Regions from separate parts of the Heyndrickxia acidicola genome, predicted to be linked through region 1. Evidence: riboswitches for the same ligand, from Rfam matches in the RefSeq annotation. Region 1 holds a riboswitch; the other holds the start of a gene.
What was found. Region 1 has a riboswitch for glycine ahead of gcvT (glycine cleavage system aminomethyltransferase GcvT). Riboswitches for the same ligand answer to the same signal wherever they lie in the genome.
Positions count from the first base shown of each region.

Region 2: another riboswitch for glycine. It lies ahead of A5N88_RS13890 (amino acid permease); the one in region 1 lies ahead of gcvT (glycine cleavage system aminomethyltransferase GcvT).

Region 1 covers NZ_KV440953.1:356,096-362,418, reverse strand. The annotation lists gene A5N88_RS01635 (AAA family ATPase) at 1-203, shown strand, start outside; gene gcvPB (aminomethyl-transferring glycine dehydrogenase subunit GcvPB) at 415-1,881, opposite strand; gene gcvPA (aminomethyl-transferring glycine dehydrogenase subunit GcvPA) at 1,874-3,223, opposite strand; gene gcvT (glycine cleavage system aminomethyltransferase GcvT) at 3,243-4,349, opposite strand; glycine riboswitch at 4,489-4,567, opposite strand; glycine riboswitch at 4,571-4,661, opposite strand; gene A5N88_RS01615 (DEAD/DEAH box helicase) at 4,902-6,323, shown strand, end outside.
Region 2 covers NZ_KV440953.1:2,965,280-2,971,602, reverse strand. The annotation lists gene A5N88_RS13905 (MarR family winged helix-turn-helix transcriptional regulator) at 1-263, opposite strand, end outside; gene A5N88_RS13900 (gamma-glutamyltransferase) at 612-1,067, shown strand; gene A5N88_RS26160 (gamma-glutamyltransferase) at 989-1,237, shown strand; gene A5N88_RS13895 (hypothetical protein) at 1,302-1,841, shown strand; glycine riboswitch at 2,114-2,192, shown strand; gene A5N88_RS13890 (amino acid permease) at 2,350-3,726, shown strand; gene A5N88_RS13885 (iron-containing alcohol dehydrogenase) at 3,910-5,103, shown strand; gene A5N88_RS13880 (ChaB family protein) at 5,619-5,813, opposite strand; gene A5N88_RS13875 (hypothetical protein) at 5,902-6,323, opposite strand, start outside.

The sequences.
Region 1 (6,323 bases):
TGAGTATGGTAATGGATGCAGTAAAAGAAGGCGCCCAGTTTTTTATCGTAACCCATTCCCCTATTCTGATGGCACTGCCAGGTGCAGAAATTTATTCGTTTGACAGTCATTCTATTGAAAAAGTATCTTATTCCGACGTAGAACACGTCCAAATTACAAAGCAATTCCTCGAAGCACCGGAAAGATTTATTAAGTATTTGTAGGAAGGAAAGTGTATCCTCATAGGACATACAGACTTGTAGGGCATCAATGGAAGTTAAGAAAACGAGTTGTTGACCTATTGCAGAGATTAGATGCGGCGAAGATGGACAACGTTTGGATTGATTTATCTTTTGTACGTAAAGCAACAATCTATGCAAAAACAGCAATAAAAACAACCCCTTGTCCATGGTAATAGGACCAGGGGTTGTTTTTTTAATGATTAGACTGATAACGCAGAACAGGTTTTCTTGCCGCCTGCGCTTCATCAAGGCGCTTTACAAACGTGTTGTAAGGGGCATCCTGAACTACTTCTGGATTTTCTTCAGCTTCTTTTGCAATCTGAATCATTGTATCAATAAAGGAATCAAGCGTTTCTTTTGATTCTGTTTCTGTCGGTTCAATCATAATGCATTCTTCAACATTAAGCGGGAAGTAAACGGTTGGCGGATGGAACCCGAAATCAAGCAGCCTTTTCGCAATATCAAGGGTCCGCACACCCAATTTCTTTTGTCTCCGTCCACTTAATACAAATTCATGCTTACAATGTTGATCGTAAGGAAGATCATAGTATTCAGCCAATCTCCTCATCATGTAATTTGCATTGAGTACTGCATTTTCCGTAACAGCCTCAAGGCCATCAGGACCCATAGATCGGATATACGTATAGGCCCGGACATTGATACCGAAATTTCCGTAGTATGGCTTCACGCGGCCAATAGACTCGGGTCTATCATAATCCAAAATAAACTGTCCGTCTTTTTTTGTTACAACCGGTTTTGGCAAAAATGGAATCAGTTCCTTTTTCACGCCAACTGGTCCGGAGCCTGGGCCGCCGCCTCCATGCGGACCAGTAAAAGTTTTATGAAGATTTAAATGCACAACATCGAATCCCATGTCCCCTGGACGAGCCTTCGATAATACAGCATTTAAATTGGCTCCATCATAATAAAGCTTTCCGCCTACACCGTGGATGATTTCAGCTATCTCTACAATATCCCTTTCAAAGAGACCGAGTGTATTTGGGTTTGTCAGCATAAGCGCAGCTGTGTCCGGTCCGGCAAGGCGCCTCAAATCCTCCAGATCTACCAAGCCTTCTTCATTTGATTTAACCGTAACAGTCTCAAGACCTGCTACTGTAGCAGATGCAGGGTTGGTACCATGTGCTGAATCCGGGACAATGACCTTTGTTCTTTTCATGTCTCCATTAGCCTCATGGAAAGAACGAATCATCATCAGCCCTGTCCATTCCCCATGTGCACCTGCTGCAGGCTGAAGTGTAACCTCGTCCATTCCGGTAATTTCAATTAAGTGCTCCTGCAAATCATACATTAATTCAAGAGCACCCTGTACAGAGCTTTCCTCCTGCAAGGGGTGGATATGAGCGAAACCAGGAAAGCGTGCTACAGATTCATTGATTTTAGGATTATATTTCATAGTACAAGAACCAAGCGGATAAAAGCCTGAATCCACACCATGATTATTTTTCGACAGAAGTGTATAATGTCTCATAATATCCAGCTCTGAGATTTCAGGAAGACCTGGCTCTTCCGTACGTATATAATCAGATGGAATCAACTGGTCAACATTCACTTTTGGCACATCCAGTTCAGGAAGGCTGTATCCAATACGCCCTTCCGTTGATCGTTCAAAAATTAGCGGCATTTCTTGGTTATTATTCATGGCGATCCCCCAATTCCTTTACGAACTCATCAATTTCTTCTTTCGTACGCATTTCTGTTACTGCTACAAGCATATGATTCTCTAATTCTTTATAATTACGGCCTAAATCATAGCCCCCAATAATGCCTTTTTCTAGAAGCTGCTGATTTATTTCCTTTACAGGACTTCGGGTATTAATCACAAATTCATTGAAATTGCCATTTTCAAAAACAACCTCAATTCCCTTTTCCTTGAACTGTGATTTGGCATATTCTGTTTTATAAATATTTTGTAGAGCCATTTCTTTTACGCCTTTTTTTCCAAGAGCTGTCATTGCTACAGATGCAGCAAGAGCATTTAATGCCTGATTTGAACAAATGTTTGAAGTAGCCTTATCCCGGCGGATATGCTGCTCACGAGCCTGCAATGTTAAAACAAAGCCTCTTTTACCATTTTCGTCAATCGTTTGCCCAACGAGTCTGCCTGGTAACTTTCGCATTAGCTTAGATGTAACTGAGAAATATCCGCAGTGTGGACCACCATAGGCAGCCGGAATACCAAAAACCTGTGCGTCGCCAACTACAATGTCGGCACCAAGCTTTCCAGGAGGCGTAAGCGCACCTAATGCAAGAGGATTGCTGGACACGACCATCAGCGACTTCATTTCATGTACAATCGGTTCTAAATCCTTTAACCTTTCTATTTGTCCAAAGAAGTTAGGATATTGGACAACCACTGCCGCCACATTTTCATCCATTAATTCTTTTAATGCATGGATATCCGTTAAGCCGTTTTGATGGGGTATCTCAATTACTTCAATGCCCTGGCCCTTTGCATATGTAAAGAGAACATCTCTTGATTCAGGATGAACTGTCTTCGATACAAGCACCTTTTTTTTGCGTGTATGGCCGCATGAAAGCATTGCTGCTTCAGCTAACGCTGTTCCGCCGTCGTACATGGAGGAATTGGCCACGTCCATCCCGGTAAGTTCACAAATCATGGTTTGAAACTCAAAAATGGCCTGCAATTCACCTTGAGAAATCTCAGGCTGATATGGTGTATAAGCAGTATAGAATTCAGATCTGGAAATAACGTGATCCACAATCGTTGGAATGTAATGATCATATACACCTGCCCCTAAAAAAGAAGCATGGCTTTTTAGGTCTGCATTTTTAGAAGCAAGCTTAGACAGTTCTTTTAATAATGAAGTTTCGGATTTTGCCGGTTTAATATTGTATTGCCCTTTAAAGCGGACTTTTTCCGGAATATCACTAAACAATTCATCAACAGATGAAACCCCTATTGTTTTTAGCATCTCGTTTTGGTCTTGTTCTGTCATTGGTAAGTAACGATGCTTTGCCATACGTGAATTCTCTCCCATCCTACTGTTTTACTATTTTATAAAATGGTGTTGATATAACGGCTGCTTTCAGACGTTTCCCGCGTATTTCCACCTCGAGCTGGCTGCCAATTTCACTATACTCTGCTTTTACAAGAGCAAGCCCAATGCTTTTCTCAAGAGTTGGAGACTGGGTGCCTGTTGTCACCTCGCCGATCTCCTGACCATTTGCAAAGACTTTATATCCATGTCGTGGAATTCCGCGTTCCAGCATTTCAATCCCCACAAGCTTCCTTGGCACTCCATTTTCTTTCTGGCTTTTAAGTGCTTCTTTTCCAATAAAGTCACTGTCTTTATCCAATTTCACAGCAAAGCCAATTTTTGCTTCCAGCGGACTGATATCTTTGGATAGTTCCTGCCCATAAAGTGCGAGAGTTGCTTCAAAGCGAAGCGTATCCCTTGCGCCCAGGCCGCAAGGAAGAATTCCTTCTTCTTCTCCGGCAGCAAGCAGTGCCTTCCATAAATGGACTGCATCACCTGACTGGGAATAGATCTCAAACCCGTCTTCTCCGGTATAGCCTGTCCGGGAAACCAGGGCAACAGCTCCATCCACATTTACTTTTTCTTTGAATTTAAAGGGCTTGATTTCAGATAAATCCGTGTCTTTGACAAGCTTTTGAAGGATACGCTCAGCCTTTGGACCCTGTATAGCTAACTGCGAGATTTCAGCTGAGATATTTGTCAGGATGACATCTCCTTCAATATGCTGTTTTAACCACTCAAAGTCTTTTTCAATATTAGAAGCATTTACAACTAATAAATAATCCTGGTCCTTGCACTTGTAAACAAGTAAATCATCTACCGTTCCGCCGTTTTCATAGCACATCGCCGTATATTGCGCCCCGCCATCGGATAGCTTGGAAACATCATTTGTCAGCATCTTCTGTAAAAATGACAGACTGTCTGCACCCTTTACCGTAAATTCTCCCATGTGTGATACATCGAATAAGCCGGCATTTGACCTTACTGCCTGATGCTCCTGTTTAATGCTTGAAAATTGAACAGGCAATTCCCATCCTCCAAAGTCAATGGTTTTTCCGCCATATTCCTTGTAGACTTCAAATAGTGGTGTCCTTTTTAATTCTTCCACCGAGCTTCCCCCTGTCGCATCCCGTATTGTTTGTGTTTGGTTCAATTATCAAACCTGTGTTTAGCTGACATCTAAAGCTGCATTTGTTTTAAAATTTAGACATAAAAAAAGACAGAATAACCCCTAAGTGTTTTCTGTTCTCTGTCCTGGCACCTGAAAGTTTACCAAAAGGTTTTCCTCGTGGGTGGCTTTCTTTCATAAGAAAGCTCTCTCCAGAGCTGCGTCCGACATGTGTCTTTTTGCCTGAGAGATTCACAACCATGTTGCTTGCTCCTTCGGCGCTGCATACGCAGTCTCTCCCCATGTCATCATTCGCCTATATTTAATTTAATAATGGGCATACTGATAAAAAACACTAGCAAGAAAGTCTTTTGATATGTCCTTTATTTATAAGCTTTAAAACTATTTTCATCCTATCATTAAACATCTATTTTTAGCAATCTTTTTTTAAACTTTTCATAAAATTTCTACCTAATTTTCGCCGAAAAACCGAATGTTTTTCATCAAAAAACCATAAACATTCGTTTATTTTTAAAAAAGGAGAGTCTCAGCATGGATATTAGCATTAATTTTGACCAATCCTGGGGAGAAGAGTTATTACAGCGCTTTCAAAACGATGGTCCATGGGGCAATTGGGAGCTTTATAAACTGGCCATTGAAATGGAAAAGCACCATATTATTCCAGAATTCGAGGGATTGCAGGCTCCAAAGCATTTATCCGGCCTCAAACCCCTTCCCCATCAGCTGGAGGTCGCCAAACAGGTAGTCGAAAATATGAATGGGAAAGCCATTCTTGCAGATGAGGTGGGCCTCGGTAAAACGATTGAAGCTGGCTTAATTTTAAAGGAATATATGATTCGCGGACTCGTTAAAAAAGTATTAATTTTAGTTCCCGCTTCTCTTGTTTCCCAATGGGCATTTGAATTAAATACAAAATTTTATATTCCCGCAATAGCCCAGAAAAAAAGCTATGTCTGGGAACAGTGCGATTGTGTGGTGTCCTCTATTGACACTGCCAAGAGAAGCCCTCACCGAGAAATCATTTATGAACAAAATTACGATCTTGTAATTATTGATGAAGCCCATAAGCTAAAAAACCATAAAACTAAAAACTACGAATTCGTTCAAAATCTTAAAAAGAAATTTTGTTTATTGTTAACCGCTACTCCAATTCAAAACCGTATCGATGAGATTTTCCATCTTGTTTCCTTATTAAAACCCGGCCACCTTGGAAATGAATCCTTTTTTATGGATAAATACAAAAAAGGAGACCGTTCGATTAATGAGGATGAACATTTACGTCACTTGGTAAATAAAGTCATGATTCGAAATCGCAGGGCTGATACCGGGATAGAATGGACAAAACGCCATGTACAGACGGTGCTGATTGACTTTTCTAAAGAGGAAAGGGCGCTTTATGATGCCCTGCAAATCCTCCGTGATTCGGAAAGCCCAGCAGCAAATGCAGGTTTTTCATTAATGACCCTCCAAAGAGAAGCCTGCTCAAGCAGAGAAGCTGTCTACTATACTTTAAAAAATATGTTAAAGAAACAGGAAGCACCCTCTCCTGCTTATGAAGAGAAAATTGCCTTTTTAATAAAAAAAATTGAAGATATCACCAAAAACTCAAAGGCAGAAAAAACACTTGAATTAATAAAAAACATAAATGATAAAGTCATTATTTTCACAGAATACAGAGCTACTCAGCTATACCTGCAATGGTTTTTAAGACAAAATGGCATCAACTCGGTTCCATTTCGCGGAGGCTTTAAAAGAGGGAAAAAAGACTGGATGAGAGAGCTATTTCAAAAGCATGTACAAGTTCTCATTGCAACTGAGGCTGGAGGAGAAGGAATTAACCTCCAATTCTGCCACCATATGATTAATTTTGATCTTCCTTGGAATCCAATGCGACTAGAGCAAAGAATCGGAAGGGTTCACCGCCTCGGGCAAACGGAGGATGTACACATCTAT
Region 2 (6,323 bases), 2.6 Mb from region 1:
GTGCGTTTATCTGTCGGGTCATCGACTTTTTTGATATAACCTTTTCCTTCGAGGCTAGCAATCATTCTGGCAATACTGGCTTTGTCCTTATTGAGTTGGGATACAAACTTATTAGGTGATATACCATCCTGTCCCCAAAGCATTAGCAATATTAGACTCTGCTCTGTTGCAAGATTAAAGGGTTCTAACCGTTTCTTTGCATAATTTGAAATGATTAAGTGCAATTTTCTTATTTCGATCCCAATATTGTCATTTAAGTTCAAAGTCGGTCCCTCCGGAGAATAGTTGATTAAACAACGTTGATTCATCAACAATAGGATATTTAAATCTCAATGTCAATTGATCTTGATTAAATACCTTTTAATAATTGGGACCATAGAACATCCTATAATTTTTAGAGCTTATTGAAAAATAGGTACCTAAAGGTAAGAAGTATGTCTTAAAGAGCATGTCATGCAGCACAATCCTCAAAACGTTAATTTATGGGTAATTAGATGGCTCTCAATCATTTTTTGTTGGAGGTCTTTTTTATGTCTGAAAACTGCTCTTGAGGAAATTTTAACCATCTAGCAGCTGCTTGCTTAGCAGTTGTCGAGCCGACTGCCAATGGTATTGGAGGAGATGCCTTTGCTCTTGTGTGGATAAAAGGAGAGCTTCACGGTATAAATGCCAGCGGTCCTTCTCCAAAGGCTATATCCATTGAAGCAGTTAAAGAAAGAGGCTTCAAGGAAATGCCAAAGCATGGACTTATACCAGTAACAGTTCCCGGTGCTCCCTCCGCATGGGCTGCGTTGTCAAAACTTTTGGCAGGCTACCGCTTTTGGAAGTGCAAAAGCCAGCAATTGTATATTCTGAAAATGGTTATCTCCTACCCCAAATATTGGGGGCATGCCTATGAGGTTTTTAAAAAGAAATTTATAGGTGACGAATATAAAGGTTGGTTTGATACAATTGCCCCTCTAGGGAAGGCACCTGTCAGTGGTGAAATGTGGAGCTCAAAAGATCATGCAAGCACGCTCCGCTCGATGGGGGAAACATTGCAGAGAGTTTTTACCTTGGTGAATTAGCTAGAAAAATCGTCAGCTTTTCCAAACAGTATAAAGGATTTTTATCTGCCGACGACTTAGCTCAATATCATCCTGAGTGGGTCCAGCCTATTTCCGTTAACTACCGTGGCTATGATGTAAAACAAAGCAATTCACCAAAGGGGACTATTTTCTCAATTTCATTTATTTAAGTTTCAAAGGCTTTGAAATAGTCCAAACATGATAGTATAGAAAAAAGCTTAAAGGAGGATTACCATGAAAAAAAGTATCTTCTCTGCAGCTGGATGTGCACTAGCACTTGGACTGATTGCAGCGCCTGCTGCACATGCTTCAACTGCCCAGCCAAAAGAAAAAATGTCTGTTCATCACCCTGCCAGCAGTGCAGTCATCACGGCCATGGACGTAAAAAATATCAGCAAAAAAGCCCTGTCACCTAAGGGAAGTAGTCGTACAGCATTCCTTAACCATATTAATCAATATATCGATAATACGGATACCAATTTTCAGGAAATCGTACCAAAAATAGATGAATTTTACTCAAACACTGCTTCTGCTAAAAAGGAATTGGGTTTTTATAAGTCCACATTGAAAAAACTTAAAGCTAATTCTCATCAGCTGACAGGCTATAAAAATCAGCTGGACCAAGTTTCAAAGCAATCCGGCCAAAAAGTATATTTAGCGCCGTTTTATAATGAAATCAGCAATTTACAGTCCAGTATTGTATATGAAACGAAAAAATTAAATCATACTCATGCTAATTTTGTCCCTACTTACTCATCAGGTAATAATGCTTAAGCAGAAGGATAGATCATCATACGTAAAAAGAGCTTCCGGTCGGGAGCTTTTTTTGTAGGAAAGAAATGATGATATACACTGTTAAAAAAGCATCTTTTAATGTAATAATAGATCCATTTTCTTCTATTAACCCCAATCTCCTTTCCTTGACCTATAAATCTGCCATTGATATAATGAGGAAACTATCAGTGAAGAGTATAAATGCAAGATTGCATTTATACAGAACAATCAAATATTGAATAGCTATGATTGCTGGGGATAAAACTCCAGCAGGAGCAGTTTCTGGAGAGACCGCAATAGTGGCGGCGCCGAAGGGTTCACAATCTCAGGCAGAAGGACAGAAGTATAATGAGTGTTATTTATTATTCTTTGAAGAGTAATAGAATTGTATTTGTTATATGGACATCTAAAAGAGATTGGAGAACTGCTCCGATCTCTTTTTATTTTGGCTTTGCTATGAATAAAGCCTGTAGTACAAAGAGAAATATACAAACGGGGGTAATTTGGGATGGCACAGGATGAACTTAAAAGAGAGCTGAAAACAAGACACATACAATTGATCGCCATTGGAGGCACCATTGGTACGGGGTTATTTTTGGGCTCGGGCAAAGCGATACAATTGGCCGGCCCTTCTATTTTGTTCGCTTATTTAATTGTCGGAATTGCGCTGTTTTTTGTGATGAGAGCTTTAGGAGAATTGCTTTTATCCAATGCGGGGTATCAGTCCTTTACCGATTTTGCCGCAGAGTATATTGGCCCCTGGGCAGGTTTTGTAACAGGGTGGACCTATTGGTTTTGCTGGATTATGACGGCAATGGCTGACATCATTGCGGTGGGTGTATATGTGCGTTATTGGTTCAATATCCCGCAATGGATTCCGGCATTAATCTGTTTACTGGTTTTATTGTTAGTAAATTTGTTGACTGTTAAGCTTTTTGGAGAACTGGAATTTTGGTTTGCAATTATTAAAGTGGTCACCATTCTGGCGTTAATCATCATTGGGGTTATTTTGCTTGTGATGGGGTTTCATACAGATACAGGAACGGTTTCGGTAAAAAACCTTTGGGGTCATGGCGGATTCTTCCCGCATGGGGTATCCGGCTTTATGTTCTCTTTTCAAATGGTCGTTTTTGCGTTTGTTGGAGTGGAATTAATAGGGGTATCAGCTGCAGAAACAGCCAATCCAGAGAGGAACATTCCATCTGCAATCAATAAAATTCCGTTGAGAATTCTATTTTTCTATGTAGGAGCTCTATTTATCATTCTCTGTATTAATCCATGGAATCAATTAATTGAGTCAAGCAGTCCTTTTGTCAAAACTTTTACCCTTGTAGGGATTCCAGTTGCAGCTGGAATCATTAACTTTGTAGTCTTAACATCTGCGGCATCTGCCTTTAACAGCGGTTTATTTTCGACAAGCAGAATTTTATATAATCTAAGCAGACAAAATGATGGACCGCGAAGCCTTTCGAAATTGAATAAAAGCCATGTGCCCGGCAGAGCATTGCTGACATCGGCCATTGTTCTCTCAGGCGGAGCTCTATTGAGCAAGTTAATTCCAGGACAGGCTTTCAGCATTGTCACTACGATTAGTGCAATATGTTTTATCTGGGTGTGGGGGATTATCTTAATTTCGCATATCCGATATTCAAAGCTGCGGCCGGATTTAAGAAAAAAATCAATTTTTAAAGCACCGTTAACTCCTTTTATTAATTATGTTATTCTTGCGTTATTTGTTTTTATATTAATCATCATGTTATTTGCTGAAGCTACACGCTTAGCGGTGATGCTGACACCGATATGGTTTGTGCTGTTAATTGTCTTGTATTTATATAGAAATAAAGCAATTAAACAATTAAAAGATAATCATAAGCCCATTGTTTAAACATACTGGACCTGTTGTTTTATCTCTATTTCTCTAGTTTGCCCGAACCTTAATGGGATCGGGCTTTTTTTTATTCTATTACTGGTATCGGAAGGATTTGAGGCAGAAGCTTCGAATAATAGGGTAGATAGGTTTCAATTGCCTGATGAAAAAAAGAAACACAGCAGAAAGGGCGTAACCAAAATGATGAGCTACAGCTATTTTTGTAATACGAGAATTGAAATGGGAATGGGGAAATCATTAGAGTTGCCCATTTTTCTTCGCTCTATCTCTACAGGATCATCCCTCTTATTAGTGAGTGACCCGGGAGTGGTGAAGGCAGGATTAGTAAAGCCGGTCCAAGAATCGCTGGAGAAATCCGGATACCGTGTTGTTCTGTTTGATCGTCTCTCCCAAAATCCGAGGGATACTGAATGTCTGGAAGGGGCTAAGCTGTATAGGGGACAAAAAATGGAGGCAGTAGTGGCAATAGGAGGAGGAAGCGCCATGGACACGGGTAAAGCGATCGCATTACTGGGACCGAATGGCGGTACACCAATCGAATATATTGAAGGGAAACGGCCTTATGCCAATATTGCTCCGATTATCTGTGTCCCTACCACCGCAGGAACCGGATCTGAAGTGACACGATCATCCGTTATTACAGAAGCTGCCACGCACCGTAAACTGACACTCAAAGATGCCGCATTACGTCCGGCACTTGCTGTGCTGGATCCACAACTGACATTCTCCGTCCCCCAGAGTGTGACTGCTGCGACGGGTGTGGATGCCTTGGTCCATGCAATCGAAGGTTCTACCTGCAAAATAACCAACCCGATATCCCAGGCCCTGGGAGCAAGGGCGATGAAAATCATTGTTTCAACCTTGCCTAAAGCTGTTGGAAATGGAAGAAAAGAAAAGGCACGCTGTGATATGCTGGAAGCGAGCCTTCTGGCCGGAATGTGTTTTGGCTCCAGTGATGTAGCTGCTGTCCATTGCCTGGCAGAAGCCCTTGGCGGCCTGTATGATACACCGCATGGAGTAGCAAATGCCGTATTTTTACCACACGTTCTAAAATTTAATGCGGAAACAGAGAAAACAGTACATGTGGATTTAGCAAGGCAAATGGGGTTTGCAAGGGAGAACGATTCGGATCAAGAGGCCGTTGAAAAGCTAGTCTCGGGGATTCTCGAATTTACAAAAGGACTTGGAATACCAAGGCTGAAGGATTTACCTGGAGTCCGTAAAGAGGATTTTCCAAGAATTGCAGAGCTGGCCGCTGAAAATAATTCAACACCCAGTAATGTGAGGGATATAACGAAGGAGGATTATCTTCACATTCTTAATTATTCCTATGAAGGGAATAATGCTTTACTTGAAAGCATAGAAAAGGTATAGGATAAAAGAGCAGCGTGTGGCATTAAAGGTCCTCATGCTGTTTTTAATTGCTGTCTTGGTCAATAAGGTTAAATCGGAAGTACGGTGGAGCACATATTGTTACTAGACCAAATAAGTAAGGATCTTAAAGCTTTTAGAATAAGGATCTTTTTGTGAACTTTGTTGCTATTGGATACAAAAATACCATTTAAATATATATTCAGTAATAATTGTCAATAGCACACGAAAAAAGATGCCGCGAAAACAGACAACATACGGAAAAGTCCTTTGTACGTAAAGCAACAATTTATGCGAAAACAGCCCAGAATAAAAACAAGCAGGAATGCAAAAACATCTGCTGAAGTAAAAGCAGATGTTTTCTAATAAAAAGTCCCGTTGTCTCTGTCTAACTCCGGCACCTATCGGCTAGCGGATTTCTACGTCTTCTCCCTGCGATAAGTCAACATCTAGTTTCCTTTATCTCAGTCAAAGACTCTTAAATTCGTACGCCGATGAGCAAGGCGCTTGCACTTTTCTTATATTTTTACCCATTTTCCATTTTCTTTTTTATACTTTTTTTCGACCGCACTCCATGCTACCTTAAAGGCAGTTTCTTCCTCTTTATATTCTTTGCTGGCAGAGTTAAAAGCTTCTTTAAAAATCTCTTGGGCATGATGGGGCAAGTGGTCTTTGACCGCTTCCGGAAGATCGTCCAATGAGCGGTATGGCATGTCATCCCTCCTTTAATAAGAATCGTTATCTCTTTCATTTCCTATTCCGGGGCGTTTAAACATACCCTCGTAAAATTAAATTTTTAATTTAGTCAGATGCTTCACCATCCTTTATTTTAATTTGGATATCATCTGTTATCTTATCATCATGTTGTTTTTTAAATGCTAGCACCGCTGCTTTGCCATCGCTCGGAGAACCATTTTGAAAAGACATGGGGAATAAGGAGAAAAATAAGACATAAAAGGAAAAGTAAATAAATTGTGAGGTAAACACGGATTCTTTAAATATGCCTATTTGAGTGAGTCTGTTGACAACGATCATACTAATTAGATTAAACAATGCACCGCCAATATAAATCAGCATATTGGTGAAACGATTATCGTACTTTAACATTTTAAATTCACATGCACCATTCCAAAAGTAAAACTTCCTTATTTCGATTTTCCAGAAAGCAAAAAGCTTATTTCCACATCCAATAATCATTTTCTTTTCCGATCCTCCGAATAGCG